DNA from 3 places in the Mycolicibacterium sp. HS_4_1 genome. Region 2 is predicted to be linked to each of the others. Evidence: predicted binding sites of a transcription regulator. Region 2 holds the regulator's gene; each other region holds the start of a gene.
What was found. The regulator LexA, encoded in region 2, represses DNA repair genes until DNA is damaged. The targets are predictions, from matches to a motif close to CGAACANNTGTTCG.
Positions count from the first base shown of each region.

Region 1: a site for LexA is predicted at 3,444-3,457, ahead of ruvC (crossover junction endodeoxyribonuclease RuvC). Genes of this name have one in related genera too.
Region 3: a site for LexA is predicted at 1,622-1,635, ahead of ACX12F_RS21840 (error-prone DNA polymerase). Genes of this name have one in related genera too.

Region 1 covers NZ_CM137261.1:2,620,593-2,625,699, reverse strand. Annotated here, with positions in the region: gene ACX12F_RS12575 (lytic transglycosylase domain-containing protein) at 1-783, opposite strand, end outside; gene ACX12F_RS12570 (DUF1304 domain-containing protein) at 825-1,211, opposite strand; gene ruvB (Holliday junction branch migration DNA helicase RuvB) at 1,217-2,284, opposite strand; gene ruvA (Holliday junction branch migration protein RuvA) at 2,281-2,868, opposite strand; gene ruvC (crossover junction endodeoxyribonuclease RuvC) at 2,865-3,422, opposite strand; gene ACX12F_RS12550 (NAD(P)H-binding protein) at 3,536-4,186, shown strand; gene ACX12F_RS12545 (rhodanese-like domain-containing protein) at 4,193-4,525, opposite strand; gene ACX12F_RS12540 (hypothetical protein) at 4,522-4,968, opposite strand; gene ACX12F_RS12535 (MarR family transcriptional regulator) at 4,990-5,107, opposite strand, start outside.
Region 2 covers NZ_CM137261.1:2,503,819-2,508,925, forward strand. Annotated here, with positions in the region: gene ACX12F_RS11925 (acyl-CoA dehydrogenase family protein) at 1-81, shown strand, start outside; gene ACX12F_RS11930 (LGFP repeat-containing protein) at 257-2,491, shown strand; gene lexA (transcriptional repressor LexA) at 2,558-3,268, opposite strand; gene ACX12F_RS11940 (LysM peptidoglycan-binding domain-containing protein) at 3,521-3,994, shown strand; gene nrdR (transcriptional regulator NrdR) at 4,106-4,570, shown strand; gene ACX12F_RS11950 (alpha/beta fold hydrolase) at 4,577-5,107, opposite strand, start outside.
Region 3 covers NZ_CM137261.1:4,533,364-4,538,470, forward strand. Annotated here, with positions in the region: gene ACX12F_RS21840 (error-prone DNA polymerase) at 1-1,607, opposite strand, end outside; gene ACX12F_RS21845 (BlaI/MecI/CopY family transcriptional regulator) at 1,718-2,146, shown strand; gene ACX12F_RS21850 (histone-like nucleoid-structuring protein Lsr2) at 2,157-2,549, opposite strand; gene ACX12F_RS21855 (GNAT family N-acetyltransferase) at 2,674-3,915, opposite strand; gene ACX12F_RS21860 (MBL fold metallo-hydrolase) at 4,048-4,959, opposite strand.

The DNA.
Region 1 (5,107 bases), 120 kb from region 2:
CGAGGCCAGGTAGTCAGCTGCCGGGATCGGGCTGGGCGCCGAGTATCCGACCGGCAGGACGAGATCCCCGACCGTGGTCCGGTAGTAGACCTGCCATTGGTGGTAGCCCGCGAACGCCGCGGGATCAGCGGCCAGCACCGCCGCGTAATCGTCGACCGCGCGGACGTACGCGCCGGAATGGTTGTAGTGGTGCAGGGCGCCGTCCCGGTCGACGGCGAAACCGTTGGCAGCCAGGTAGTGGCCGGCCGCGAGGATGGCATCGCGCGGCGCGCGGACGTCACCGCTGCCGTATGCGGCGAACGTCGACGGCAGGAACTGCATGGGGCCCTGCGCGCCGGCCGTACTGTCGCCGTTGATCCGACCGAACCGCGACTCGACGAGGTTGATCGCCGCGAGATACGTCCAGTCGACCCCGGACGCCGCCTGCGCCTCGCGGTAGTAGCCGAGAAGTTCGTCGGCGGGCGCCGGCGGCTGGATGGTCCACGGTGGGACGGTGTCGCGCGGCGGCGTCATCCCGAACAGTTGACGACCGGCGTCGACGTTGCGCTCATACGCCGCGGCCAGGGCGGGCGGGATGTGCGATGCGATGACCCCGTCCCATTCGGGGTGCCGGGCGATGTCGCGGTACGCCGCCTGCTGCCGGTGCGCCGCCGAGATCAACGCCGGTTCGGGCGTCCCCGGGTCGCGCACCGCCTGTTCGTCGGCGACCAGGCCGTCGGCGATCAGCGCCGGGTCAGGCCCTGGGTCCGCGCTCGACCGCGCGGTGCCGGTGAGCGCCAGCACGGTGGCGACGACGGCGACGATGGCGGCCGCCCACCGACGGATCACCTCACTGTCACGATCACCAGCAGCACGACCGCTATCGCCGGGAAGAGGCCCTGTGAGATCGCCGCGCGCGCCTTGTCCGGGGACGACAGCAGCAACACCAGCGCCGCGGCCAGCATGGAACCGACCCCGGCAAAGATCAGCGCCAGACCGATTCCGCAGTGCCCCATGGCAATTGCGGCGATACCGATGGCGGTGACGACAGCCAGGAACAGGTTGTAGAAACCCTGATTGAAGGCCATCTCCTTGGTGTCCACCGCCTGTTGCTCGGTGAGGCCGAAGGTGGCCCTGGTACGCGGTGAGGTCCAGGTGAGGGACTCCATCACGAAGATGTACACGTGCAACAGTGCGGCCAGGCCGGCAACGATCAACCCTGCAGTCAGCATGGGCACTATTCAAACAGTCCGGCTTGCCCAAGTCCGTTTATCGGCGGTTGTAGGCCCAGATGCGTCCACGCCTGCGGGGTGGCCACGCGGCCCCGCGGGGTCCGGGCGATCATGCCGGCGCGCACGAGGAACGGCTCGCACACCTCCTCGACGGTGGTGGCCTCCTCCCCGACCGCGACCGCCAGCGTCGAGACGCCGACCGGACCGCCCCCGAAACTCTTGGTCAGCGCGGTCAATACCGCCCGGTCCAGACGATCCAGGCCGAGCTCGTCGACGTCGTAGACCGCGAGTGCGGCCTTGGCCACGTCCCGGGTGATGACGCCGTCGGCGCGGACCTCGGCGTAGTCGCGAACGCGCCGCAGCAACCGGTTGGCGATACGCGGCGTGCCGCGGGACCGCCGGGCCACTTCCGCGCCGGCCGCGGCGCCCAACTCGATACCGAGGATGCCGGCCGAGCGGGCCAGCACCCGTTCCAACTCGGGCGGCTCGTAGAAGTCCATGTGGGCGGTGAAACCGAACCGGTCGCGCAGCGGGCCGGTCAGCGCGCCCGAGCGGGTCGTCGCACCGACCAGGGTGAACGGCGCGACCTCCAGCGGAATCGACGTCGCGCCGGGTCCCTTGCCGACGACAACGTCGACCCGGAAGTCCTCCATGGCCAGGTACAGCATCTCCTCGGCGGGGCGGGCGATACGGTGGATTTCGTCGATGAACAGGACGTCGCCCTCGACCAGATTGCTGAGCATGGCGGCCAGATCGCCGGCGCGTTCCAGCGCAGGACCCGACGTGACGCGCAGTGACGAACTCAGTTCGGCGGCGATGATCATGGCCAGCGAGGTCTTGCCGAGACCGGGCGGCCCGGACAGCAGGATGTGGTCGGGTGTGCCGCCGCGGTTCTTGGCGCCCTCGAGCACCAGTTGCAGCTGTTCACGCACCCTGGGCTGGCCGATGAACTCACGCAGCGACTTGGGCCGCAGGCTGGCGTCGACGTCGCCCTCACCGACGGTGAGCGCGGGTGATACTTCCCGGTCCTGCGGCTCGTCAGGCCCGGCGCCCTCGTCTTCGAAGCGGCTCACTTCTTACCCAACATCGACAGGGCGGACCGCAGCGCGGTGGCGGTGTTGGCGTCCGGATCGTTGGCGAGCACCTTGTCGGTGGCCTCCTCGGCCTGCTTGGCCGGAAAACCGAGTCCGATGAGGGCTTCCACAACCGGTCCCCGAATCGAATGCCCTCCCGTGACGCCGACGCCCGCTCCCGCCGTCGCACCGATCTTGTCGCGCAACTCCAGCACCATGCGCTCAGCGCCCCGCTTGCCGATGCCCGGCACCCGGGTCAGGGCGGTCACGTCGCCGTCGGCCAAGGCCTGTCGCAACGTCGGAGCGTCGTAGACCGCGAGGGTCGCCAGCGCAATCTTGGGACCGACACCGGACACCCCGAGAAGGGTGCTGAACAGGTCGCGGGCGTCGGAGTCGGCGAAGCCGTACAGCGTCTGGGAGTCCTCGCGCACGATCATCGCGGTGATCAGTCGCGACTCGGCGCCACGGCGCAGCGTGGACAGCGTCGCCGGGGTGGCCATGATCTTGTAGCCGACGCCGGCGGCCTCGATCACCGCGTGATCGAGCGCGATGTCGATGACCTCGCCACGGACCGATGCGATCATGCGCGTGCCGCCTTCACCTTTGCCGCGTACTGCTTCTTGAACTCCGCCGCCTTGGCCTCCGCCGCGGCCATCCGAGCGATCATGGGCGCCCGCCAGCAGTGACAGATGGCCAGGGCCAACGCGTCGGCGGCGTCGGCCGGAGTCGGTTTCTGTTGCAAACCAAGGATTTTGGTGACCATGGTGGTGACCTGGGCCTTGTCCGCCCGACCGTTTCCGGTGACCGCGGCCTTCACCTCACTGGGCGTGTGGAAATGGACGTCGATCCCCCGACGCGCCGCCGCCAGGGCGATGACGCCGCCCGCCTGCGCCGTCCCCATGGCGGTGTTGGCGTTCTGGTTGGCGAACACCCGCTCGATGGCGATGACGTCGGGCCGGTGGGTGTCCATCCAGTGCTCGACGGTGTCGCTGATGGTCAGCAACCGCCGCTGCAGCTCGACGTCCGACGGGGTACGCACCACGTCCACATCGAGCGCGGTGACCTTGCGCCCCGTGCCACCCTCGATCATCGAGAGGCCACAGCGCGTCAGACCAGGGTCGACGCCCATCACCCGCACGCCCACTCCTCACTACGGTCCCGAACAGCTGTTCGATAGCTTAGCGGGCGGTGGCGACAGTTCCGGCGAGGGACACGCCTCAGATGCGGGCGGGCACGTGACACAGTGGACGCATGCGGGTCGTCATCGCGGGCGGACACGGGAAAATCGCCCTACTGCTGGAACAACTGCTTGCCCGTCGCGGCGACACGGTAGCCGGGCTGATCCGCAATCCAGCCCATGCCCCCGACGTGGAGGCGGCCGGCGCGACGGCGATCGTGCTCGATCTCGAGCGGGCGTCGGTGGCCGACGTCGCCGCGCAACTCGAGGGCGCCGACGCGGTGGTGTTCGCGGCCGGAGCCGGTCCGGGCAGCGGGGCCGAACGCAAGCAGACAGTGGATCGGGACGCGGCGATCCTGCTGGCCGATGCCGCTGAAGCCGCCGGGGTCGCGCGCTACGTCATGGTGTCGGCGATCTCGGCCGACGACCGCAGCCTGGATGCTGGTTACGACCCGGTGTTCCTGGCGTACATCCGGGCCAAGGCCGAGGCCGACGCCGACGTGCGGGGCCGTAGCGGACTGGCGACGACGATCGTCCGACCAGGACGACTCACCGACGAGGCCGGCACTGGCCTGGTGCACATCGCGGAAAACACGGGCCGCGGCAGCATTCCGCGCGCGGATGTCGCGGCTGTTCTCCTGGCCGTACTGGATGCGCCGGAAACCGCCGGGCGGACGTTCGAACTGATCTCCGGGAACGCCCCGATCACCGCGGCGCTCGGCTGAGCGGGTTCATCGCGCGACGAGCGAACCCCCGGCAGCCCGCCACTGAATGAGCCCGCCGGTCATGTTCACCACCTCGAAACCGTTCTCCACCAACAGATTTGCCGCGCCGACGGACCGGATACCCCCGGTACAGAAGGTGATGAGCAAGCGGTCGTCGGGAAGTTCGAGGCAGCCCTCGGGCAATGCTTCCAGCGGCAGGTGCACCGCACTCGGAATGTGCACCCGATGCCATTCGAAAGCGCGGCGCACGTCGACGACGAGTGCGCCCTCTTCGACGAGCCGCAGCGCCTCGGCCGCCGTGACGGCCGGTGGCCGCCGCAGGTAGTGGCGGATGCTCACGCGTACCTCGATCCCGGGTGCACGACCATCAGCACCGCGACGACGACCCAGAGCAGGTTGAAGACGCCCGTCACCATGCCGAGGGCCCGCAGTTCGGCGACACCGCCGGGTGTGGCGAGCGCCTGCGCCTGACGTGGCGCGATCTGCACGACGAGCAGAATGCCGGCGACGGCCGTGAGCGCGATCGCCGCGATGATCCACACTTCGGACATCCGCCGCTGAACTCCGGCGAGGGCGAGGCCGACGATGGGAACCACGAGCGCCAGCACGCCGTAGACGCGGGTGATCCGATGTAGCAGCCGGGCGATGCCTGCACTGCGTTCGGTATCCGCGGACGCGCCTACGACTGGCGCGTATCGGGGAAACAGGCTGGTGGCCACGGCAATCGGCCCGACGAAGAGGATGCCCGCTACGACATGAACGGACAACAGCAGTGCTTGCATAACCTTCAGCCTAACTAAAGGTTATGCAGGATCGGATGTGATCCGGCCCATGTACGCGCGCAGCGCCTCGGTCAGTTCGGGATGCTGCGCGGTGAACTCGGCGTCGAGAGCGGTCACGACGTCAGCGGCGCGGTTCAAC
Region 2 (5,107 bases):
CTGGACTCGCGGATCCAGACCATCTACGGCGGCACCACCGAGATCATGAAGGAGATCATCGGCCGCGGATTGGGCGTTTAACTAATTGCCCACGCGAATTTATTCGCATATCCAACCGCGACACACTGGAGCGTTACTGCCGGATATCCCGCACGATGGGCATGAACTGAAGCAAAGTTGACAGAATCCTCTCAATCAAGAGAGTTTGTCTGACGGAATTTGTATCCGGAGTTTTGCCAACCGCGGGAGGAATTCGATGACCGGGCTGCGAACCCGTGGCGGACGGGCTGGTATCGGTGCCCTTTCGGTCGCGGTGGCATTGCTCATGGCTCCGACGGCGATCGCGACACCGGAAAGTGACGCCGCCGACGCGGCGATCTCGCATACCTGGGACGCCGCCGGCGGTGACACGGGTGAGTTGGGTGCGAAAGACGGTGACGTCTACCAGGTCGGCGCGGGCTATGCGCAGAACTTCGCGAGCGGAAAGATCTATTTCACCGAGAACACCGGCGCACACCTGATCTACGGCCCGATTCTCGACAAATATCAGGGTCTCGGCGGTGCCGCCGACAGCGACCTCGGCTTCCCGACCATCGACGAAGGCGCCGGGAAGGCGGCCGAGAGCCGGAACAGCACGTTCAGCGCGGCCGACAAGCCGGTCATCTTCTGGACGCCGGACAACGGCGCGTGGGTCGTGCGCGGTGCCATCAACGCTGCCTGGGACAAGCTCGGGGGGTCGGCGGGCACTCTCGGCGTACCGACCGCCGACGAGTCCTGGAAGGGCGACGTCGTCTCTCAGCCCTTCACCGGCGGTGAGGTGAGCTGGAACTCCAAGACCAAGGCGTTCAGCACGACACCCGCTGACCTGGCAGGCCAGCTGACCGGGCTCGACGTGCCGGGCGACGCGACGACGGCTATCGCCGCGGCCCGCCGGGCAGCCGGTGGGCCGCAGGGGCCCCTCGGCGACGCGCAGGGTGCCCAGTACAAGGTCGGCGACGGCGTGGCGCAGAACTTTGCCGGCGGCACCATCTTCTACTCGGCCGCCACCGGTGCCCATGCCGTCACGGGCGACGTGCTGGCCAAGTACCGCGCGGCCGGTGGGCCGCAAGGTGACCTCGGATTCCCGGCGAGCAACGAGACCGACGGCGGCATCTCGCCGACCAGCCGGGTCGCCACCTTCGCCGCGGCCGACAATCCGACCATCTTTTGGACCCCCGACCACGGCGCATTCGTCGTCCGTGGCGCGATGAACGCCGCGTGGGCCAAGCTCGGCGGCGCCACCGGCAAGCTCGGCGCGCCGACCGGGGACCAGACGGTCAATGGCGACGTCATCAGCCAGAAGTTCACGGGTGGGTCGATCTCGTGGAACAAGTCGAGCCACGAGTTCAGTACCGAGCCGGCGGACCTGGCGTCGCAGTTGAGCGGTCTGCAGGTCCCCAGTGTCGACCTCCCGGGCGGAGTGAACGCGCAGCCCGAGGAGTCCGGCAAGTGGTACCAGTTCCACTGGTGGTGGCTGCTGGCGATCATCCCGCTGTTGCTGGTGGTGTCGGGCATCGTGATCGCGGCGCTGCTGCGGCGCCGGCGGCGGGCCGGCCAGGATGTTTTCGACGAGCACGATACGTACGACTACGACGACCACGACGACCACGATTTCGGTGACGGGGAGTACGGCGACCCGCAGTATGCGGACGACGGCGGCGACACCGAGTACGCCGCCGACTTCGCGCCCGAGACCGAGCATTTCGACGCTCCGCGCGGCGGGCCCGAATTCCAGAGCAACCCGGACGTCATCGACACCGCGCCGACGGTGTACCCCGATTTCACGGCCGAGCAACCTGCAGACGAGGGTGAGTCGACGGCACAGGCCGAAGCCGAGGCCCAGCCCGTGGACGCTGCCGAGCCGGCCGAGCCCGCTGAGTCCGAGCCGGACGCTCACGAGCCCGCCGACGAACCGACGGCATCGGTGCAACTTCCCGAGGCCCTGCGCCGCGGGAGCGCGGCGGCGGGCCTGACCGCGGCTGGGCTGGCAGGGTTCGCGGGCCTGCGGCCTCGAGACTCCGGCGACCGTGTGTGGGTCGCGCCGGCCGCCGCGGACGCCGGGGCCCCGAACGCTGACGTGCACGCGCCCGAGGAGCAGGTCGTCGATGCTGCGCCGGCCCAGGTCCCGGCGAGCGAACCACCGAGCGAACCGACGGCCGAGCCGCGCGCGGACGCCACGCCGGCAGAGGACACTGTGACGGCAGAGGACACTGTGACGGCCGGTCCGGCCAGTGGCAGGCACCATGCCTTGGGCGCGGAGGAGCCCGAGACCGCGCAGATGTCGTTCCGCGTGGCGACCGGCGCGGAGCCGCCTGCCGGCTACGTCATCAAGGCCAACACGAAGTCGGGTCTGTACTGGGTGCCGGGTGCGCTCGGATACGACGACGCTGACGTCGAAATCTGGTTTGCCAGTGAGGAATTCGCGGTCACCAACGGATTCGTCCGAGGCTGACCCCGCCGACGGCTGAGCCCCGCTGCGAGCGACTGCAGCGGGGCTCGACTATTGGTCTGGCAGGCGTCAGATCTTGCGGATGACGGTCACGACCTTGCCGAGGATGACCGCGTCGTTGCCCGGGATCGGGTCGAACGCCGGGTTGTGCGGCATGAGCCACACCTGGCCCTTGGTGCGCTTGAAGGTCTTCACCGTGGCTTCACCGTCGATCATCGCCGCGACGATGTCCCCGTTGTCGGCCACATTCTGCTGGCGCACGACGACCCAGTCGCCGTCGCAGATCGCCGCGTCGATCATGGATTCGCCGACCACCTTCAGCAGGAACAACGAGCCCTCGCCCACGAGCTCGCGGGGGAGCGGGAAGACGTCTTCGACGGCTTGCTCGGCGAGGATCGGACCGCCCGCGGCGATCCGGCCGAGCACCGGGACGAAAGTCGGCTCGGGCAGGGTGTCCGAACCCGCCACGTCGGTGGTGATGGCGGCGCCGGTCGAGTCGTCCGCGCCCCGGACGTCCACGGCTCGTGGGCGGTTCGGATCGCGGCGCAGATAGCCCTTCTTCTCCAGCGTGCGCAGCTGGTGGGCCACCGATGAGGTGGAGGTCAGGCCGACGGCATCGCCGATCTCGCGGATGCTGGGTGGGTAGCCGCGCGTCGTCACCGAGGTGCGGATGACGTCGAGGATGGTCCGCTGACGTTCTGTGAGGCTGCTGGCCCGGCCACCCGACTGGGTTTCGGGGGTGCGATCGGTGCGGTCCGGGGTATCGGTGCTGTCGCTCATGTGAACGAATCTAGCCCAGTGCACACGATTGATCAAACATGTGTTCGAGATCGGGCGGATCGGCGTGTCGCGGCCGCCTCCCGCTGGTGACGTGGCGAAAGCGGGGGGCGAATCGGCGGAACGGAACTTGTCGGTGGGTCGTCGTATCGTTCGCAACAGTTCGATCACATGTTCTACCGTTCGAACATTTGGGCGATATAGTCGAACACAAGAGCGATCGAACCTATGTACGAACTCAGGAGAGGAACCGACATGACCGTCATCACCCGCGAGTACCCCACCGACGTCGTCGTCCGCACCGTGCCTCGGCGTGCAGACGTGAATCGTCACCGCCAGGCCCGGCTGCGGCCGGCCGGTTCCCGTCCCTCGGGTGCGGCGTTCCAGCATCGGGGCACGGGCGTGCTGAGCTCCCGTGCCTCGCACCGGCGCAACCCGGTCACGCCCTTGACCACGGTGCTGCTGGCTCTCGTCGCCGCGGGCATCACGGTGTGGCTGGGCCTGGTCGCGCAGTTCGGAGAGTCTGTTCAGCCGACCGCGTCGACCGCATCCGTACCCGCGCAGCTGGCGGTGGTCCGGGTGCAGACCGGGGAGTCGATTCAGCAGGTCGCCCGGCGCGTGGCGCCCGACGCACCCGTCAGCGCCGTCGTCGACCGCATCAAGGAGCTCAACAAGCTGCCATCGGTGGCCCTGGACGCCGGGCAGACGCTGATCGCTCCGGTCGGCTGAGGACAGCCCGTGCGCACCTTGATCGGCACGGCGCCCGGCCGGGTCCGAGCGGCACGGGTAGGCTCGAGACCGTTCGAAACGGTCGATTGTCGGTGCGGCGAAGGAGCGGTGATGCACTGTCCGTTCTGCCGGCATCCGAACTCGCGCGTGGTCGATTCGCGCGAAGCTGACGAAGGCCAGGCGATTCGTCGTCGCCGGTCATGCCCGGAATGTGGCCGCCGGTTCACCACGGTGGAGACCGCTGTGGTCGCGGTGGTCAAACGAAGCGGCGTCACCGAACCGTTCAGTCGGGACAAGGTGATCAAGGGCGTACGGCGCGCGTGCCAGGGTCGGCAGGTCGACGACGACGCCCTGAACCAGTTGGCCCAGAAGGTCGAAGATGCGGTGCGGGCCACCGGTTCTCCCGAAGTGCCGAGCCATGAGGTCGGATTGGCGATCCTCGGTCCTCTGCGTGATCTCGATGAGGTCGCCTATCTGCGATTCGCCTCGGTGTATCGCTCGTTCTCGTCCGCCGAGGACTTCGAACGCGAAATCGAGGCGTTGCGAGCACACCGCGGCGTGACGTCGCCCGGCTGACCGCCGTTAGGTCGCGCTGCGTTCGTCGGTCTCCATCGCGTCGAGAACCGCGAACTTCGTATCGTGCGGGGCGTCGATCGACTTCGCGGTGACGCCGGTCTGCAGGAGTCCGCGCAGGGCATCACGGTCGTATACCGACGGCGCGGTCGTGTCGATGAATTCCTCGATGAGCTTCACGAATCGATCGGGGTCGTCATGAAATGGGAAATGTCCCGAGTTGTCGAAGAACTCGAGCCGGGAACCCGGCATCGCGGCATGTGCCAGTTCTCCATGGGCGGCCGGGATCACGGCATCCTGGGTGCCCCAAACCAACTGCACCGGAATGGCTTCCGTCAAATAACATCGGTCCAGCATGGTGACCACCTGGCCGCGCCAGTCGACCACCGCACGCAGGGTCCGGGCGAAGGCAGACGAGGCCTTGGGCTCGGGCAGGTCGTTGAGGATCCGCAGCATGTTCGGCAGGTCGTGCCCCAGACCGGTCGACCCGAGCAGCGCGCCGCCGAGACGCCCGGCGAGCTGAAGCGCGGGCAGCACCAA
Region 3 (5,107 bases), 2.0 Mb from region 2:
TCGGGAATCTCCTCGACGTCGGGAGAGTCGGCCAGTCCGTTCCACCGGCTGATCTGCTTGCTCCAGGCATCCTGCTGTCCCTGCGAAAAACCCAGGGCCCGGGCCATGTCCCGCACCGCGCTACGGCCGCGGTAGGTGATGACGTTGGCCACCTGCGCCGCGTAGTCCCGGCCATACTTCTCGTAGACGAACTGGATGACCTTCTCGCGCAAGTCCGATTCGATGTCGATGTCGATGTCCGGCGGACCGTCGCGCGCCGGGGACAGGAACCGCTCGAACAGCAGCTCGTTGGCCACCGGGTCGACGTTCGTGATACCCAGCGCGTAGCAGACCGCCGAGTTGGCGGCCGACCCCCGGCCCTGGCACAGGATGTCACTGTTTCGACAGAACTCGGTGATGCTGTGCACCACCAGGAAGTAGCCCGGGAACTCCAGCTGCTCAATGATTTTCAGCTCGTGCTCGATCTGGCGGTACGCCTTCTCCCTGTCCGCGTCCGGCTTCCAGCCGTAGCGACGGGCCGCCCCGTCCGCCACCAGCTCGCGCAGCCAACTGATCTCGGTATGTCCTTCCGGCACGTCGAACGGTGGCAATTTCGGTGCGATCAAACGCAATTCGAATGCGCACTGCTCCCCCAGCTCGGCGGCCTTCGTGACCACCCCCGGGTGGTGGGCGAACAGCCGGGCCATCTCCCGCCCGGACCGCAGGTGCGACCCACCCAGCGGAGCCAGCCAGCCTTCGGCCTCATCCATCGAATTGCGGGCGCGGATGGCCCCCATTGCCATCGCCAGCTTCCCCCGCGATGGCGCAGCGAAATGTGCGGCGGTGGTGGCGACCACATCGAGGCCGAACCGCGGCGCCAGGCCCGCCAGCGTCGCATTGCGTTCGTCGTCGAATGGGTGTCCGTGGCGGGTCAGTTCAATGGTCACCCGGTCCGCTCCGAACCTGTCCACCAGGTCGGCCAGCGCCTTGTCCGCAGCGTCCGCGCCACCCGCAGACAAGGCCCGGCGCACATGTCCTTTACGACAGCCGGTGAGGATCTGCCAGTGCCCGCCAGCGGCCTCGGTGAGGGTATTCAGGTCATAACTGAGCACGCCCTTCTCGCCGCCGGCCAGATGCGCCCGGGCCAGCTCCCGGGACAGCCGCCGGTACCCTTCGGGCCCGCGGGCCAGGACCAGCAGATGCGGACCGGGCGGGTCCGGCAGCTCGGTGCGCGGGGTGTTACTGAGCGAGAGTTCCGCACCGAAAACCGTTGCCATGTCGAGTTCTTTGGCAGCCTCGGCGAACCGCACGACGCCGTAGAGCCCGTCGTGGTCGGTCAGTGCGATGGCCCGCAGATCCAGCCGGACGGCCTCCTCCACCAATTCCTCCGGCGTGCTGGCGCCGTCGAGAAAGCTGTACGCGGAATGGGCATGTAGCTCGGCATATGGCACCGACGTTCCCGGCCGGGCCGGACGGTTCACCGGTTGATAGTCACCACGTTTGCGCGACCACGCCGGGCTGTCGCCACCGTCGGCCGGTGACTCCGGAAAAGCGCCGGCAACCCGAGGTTTACCCTCGAGCACCCGCTGCATCTCCGCCCAGCTCGGCGGACCGTTGTACCAACCCACCACCTCAGAATATTCGAAATTTTGTTCGAACGCCAAGAGTGCGGAATCGGCGGGAACTCGGGCGACCCCCATCCGACTAGATCTCCGAGGACGTCGGAGAGGGACAGAAGATGGCCACGCTGAGGCACCTGGGCAATCTGGAACGCGAGGTGATGGATCACCTCTGGGACGCGGATGGCCCACAGACCGTTCGCGAGGTCCACCGAGCCATCTGCGCGGAGCGCAAACTCGCGTACACCACCGTCATGACAGTCCTGCGCAGACTTGCCGGCAAGGGCGTGGTCCGGCAACTGCGCGAGGCTCGTGCGCACCGCTACGTCGCATCGCACAGCCGCGATCAGCTGGTCGCCGGCCTCATGGTCGACGCGCTCGGGCAAGCTGCCGATCAGAGCGACCGGCATGCAGCGTTGGTCCACTTCGTCACGCAGGTCGCGGCCGACGAGATCGATGTTCTTCGGCGAGCGCTCGCCGCCGTGGACCGCTATTCATCCGGAACCAACAACCCCGCAATGAATTTGACACCCAAGCTCAGCGCCTAGCGGATCGAATTCATCTCAGGTCGCCGACCAGGCATTGTTCGGCCCCACCCTGAGCCAACTCATACCTCTGCAGCAATTCTTGCGGGAGGCGCCCGCGACTACCGACCTCATGGCCGTTCATCCGCAGCCACTCACGTGCTCGCTGGTGGGGTGATTGCGCCTTGTCGGCCGGCGACTGTTCGACAGGCCAGGTCTTACGCTCGGACCGACGGCTCGCCTTGCTGGCCGCCCGCATATACGGCTCCAAGCAGTCCCGCATCCGCATCGCGTTCGCCTCGGACAGATCGATCGCATACGTGATCCCGTCGAAGGAAAACTCGAGTGTCGTGGCAGCGAGTGAGCCATCCAGATCGTCGGTCCACGCAGTTGAATACAGTTTCACCACTGGGACATCCACCTCCACGCCACGGCGCCCTGCGAAGTTTCCTCAAAAAAGGTAGCGGAGCGGCCGGAGTCGGGGCTATGCGCTTTGGCCTCTTTTATTTCAGCCGGGCGCGTGGTATCAACCGAGGGTCGGGACGCTGTCCCTAGAAGTCGTCAGGCACGCCCGGTGCGACGGGCCAGCTGAACGCCACTGCAGTCCGGTGCACCGAACCCGGGGTCATCTCTTCGAGGAGACCCGCGTTCGCCAGCGCCTGCAGGTTCACACCGCCCAGGTAGATGGCGCCCAGATCCCGCGCCGAGATAGCGATATCGGCTGGTGCCGTGGAAGTTTCGCATTCAGCTCCGTCGGGTCCGCCAGATAGACGCCACCGGCAGCTGTTCCACGGGCAGAACTCGTCGGTGACATCCAGCACCACGTCGACCGGGGCAGCGTAGCTGCGCAACGTCAGTGCACGACGCACGTCGACGAGCCGTACGTAGATGCCGTCTCTGACTTGGCACGCCAGGGCACGCCGGTCGGCCACCAAGCTGAGCAGCGGCTCATCGACGGCGGCACCGTCGTACTCGACCGTCCTGACCAGATCCATATCGAGGAGATAGCGCCAAATGCTGGCGTACGCATAGTGATTGGTAGCCAGCACTTCCTGAATCTGCAGTCCACCGTTGGGCTGGCCACGATCCGTCCAGTTGTTCTTGGGCCGGTAGATGGCGAATCCGCCGGCGGTACCGTCGGCCTCGCGATGCAGGAGGAAGCGAATCTTGCTGGCTTCCTTGCGCCGTTCCTCGCTGTCGTGGATCCAATGGTCCCACCAGGGACCCGGACGCTCCATCAAGCCGGGCCGCTGCACCATGGCTCGCTGATGAATCTCCGGGGCACTCGCCAGTAACGCCTCGGCGTCGACGTGAGTCACCGAACCGTCACCGAACTGGACCTCCCGGCGGAAGCCCAGTTCCCGGACCTGGCCGGAGAGCTCCGCAATCGGCACCGCCATCCCGTAGCCGAAGCGCCCATAAATAGCGCCCTCCGATGCGTACAGCATGGCGAGCGCCTCGGTACCGCGTGCTCGGATGTCGTCGAGTTGGTGACGCATCATCGCCGTGAGCAGGCCGCGGCGTCGATGGCTGGGTGACACCGTGACAGCAGTGACGGCCGCTACTGGGGTGATGCCACCTCCGGGCAGCGCGACGTGCTTGCTGAAAGCTCCGGCGGTGGCAACCCAACGGGTGCCGTCGTGGAAGCCGAACATGCGGTCGTACTCGGTAAAGGCGCGGGCGAGGTCGATCTCGTCCCGCCGCGGATCCTGCAAGAACACCTCGTACGACGAGGCTGCGAACGCATCGTAGTCATCGCCATCGCTGACAGCATGCAGCGTCAAATCAGTCATGCCCCAACGGATATCACGAAGCCGCAGGACGAGTCATCTGAATTTCGCGGCGTCGGCGAGCCCTGGTCCGCCTCTGGCGCCGACGGCCGAATGCACCGCTTGGGTGTTTGCTCTGAGTATTACGTGAAGCGTCTATGTCTCCACTGGGAAGTTCTCCCACACAAAGCCGTCGCGGTTTCGGCGGACACCCAGTGGAGCGTGGACCGGAAAATGAGCGGTCAGGACCTTGAGGCCCTCGTCGGCGCACCGGCCGAGCAGCGCACGGCGAGTCACGATCGCTTGCACAGGGTCAGCGTCGGCGAAGAAGGGTAGGTCGGGAAACTGCGCCTGCATCGGGTGATGGAGTGTGTCGCCGACGACCAGTACGGAGTTCTCCGGTGCGCTGATCTCGATCGCGAGATGTCCCGGCGTGTGGCCACCGGCGTCGATGGCGGTTACGCGCGTCGAGCCGCTGACGCAGATCTCATGACCGGCTTCGATGATCTTGTACTGTTCGCGCTCCAGGACCGGTAGCACGCTGTCGTGGTACACCCATCCCCCGTCTTCGGCCCAGCGTTCCACGGGAGACGATTTCCATTGGTCCGCAAGGTAATCGAGTTCAGTTGAACGGAACAGGTATGTGGCATTCGGGAACGTGGGCGACCACACGCCGTCGCTCAGGCAGGTGTTCCACCCGCAGTGGTCGGCATGCAGGTGGGTATTCACCACGATGTCGACGTCCCCGGGCTCGTATCCGGCCTGTTCGAGACGAATCAGATAGTCGGTGTCGAGCATGTGCAGGTCCGGAAACAAGGGTCGGTTCTTATGGTTACCCGAGCAGGTGTCGATGACGATTACGGTGCCGTCGAGTTCGACGATGTAGTTGTGGATGGAGAAGATCAGCTCGGTACCGTCGGCCGAGACGGCCACCGGCGCATACGTTTCCCGGGCGAACGCCTGCTGGTCGTCGCTGATGAGCGGGTACCACAGGCGCGGCGCAATTGGCCACACGTCCAGCTCTGTCAATTGGGTGATCGACGCGGCCCCAACGGCAAATGTGGTCACGGCACTAGGGAACGCGGACAGCAGGCGGCCTATTCCGTCTCTTTACTCCGGCAGCACACCGAGCGCGGGGCTCGACGACCGACAGCGATCTGCACCCCGTCGCGAGCCTGCACCGAAATCCCGTTGAGGACTGTAGCGACGTAGTCGC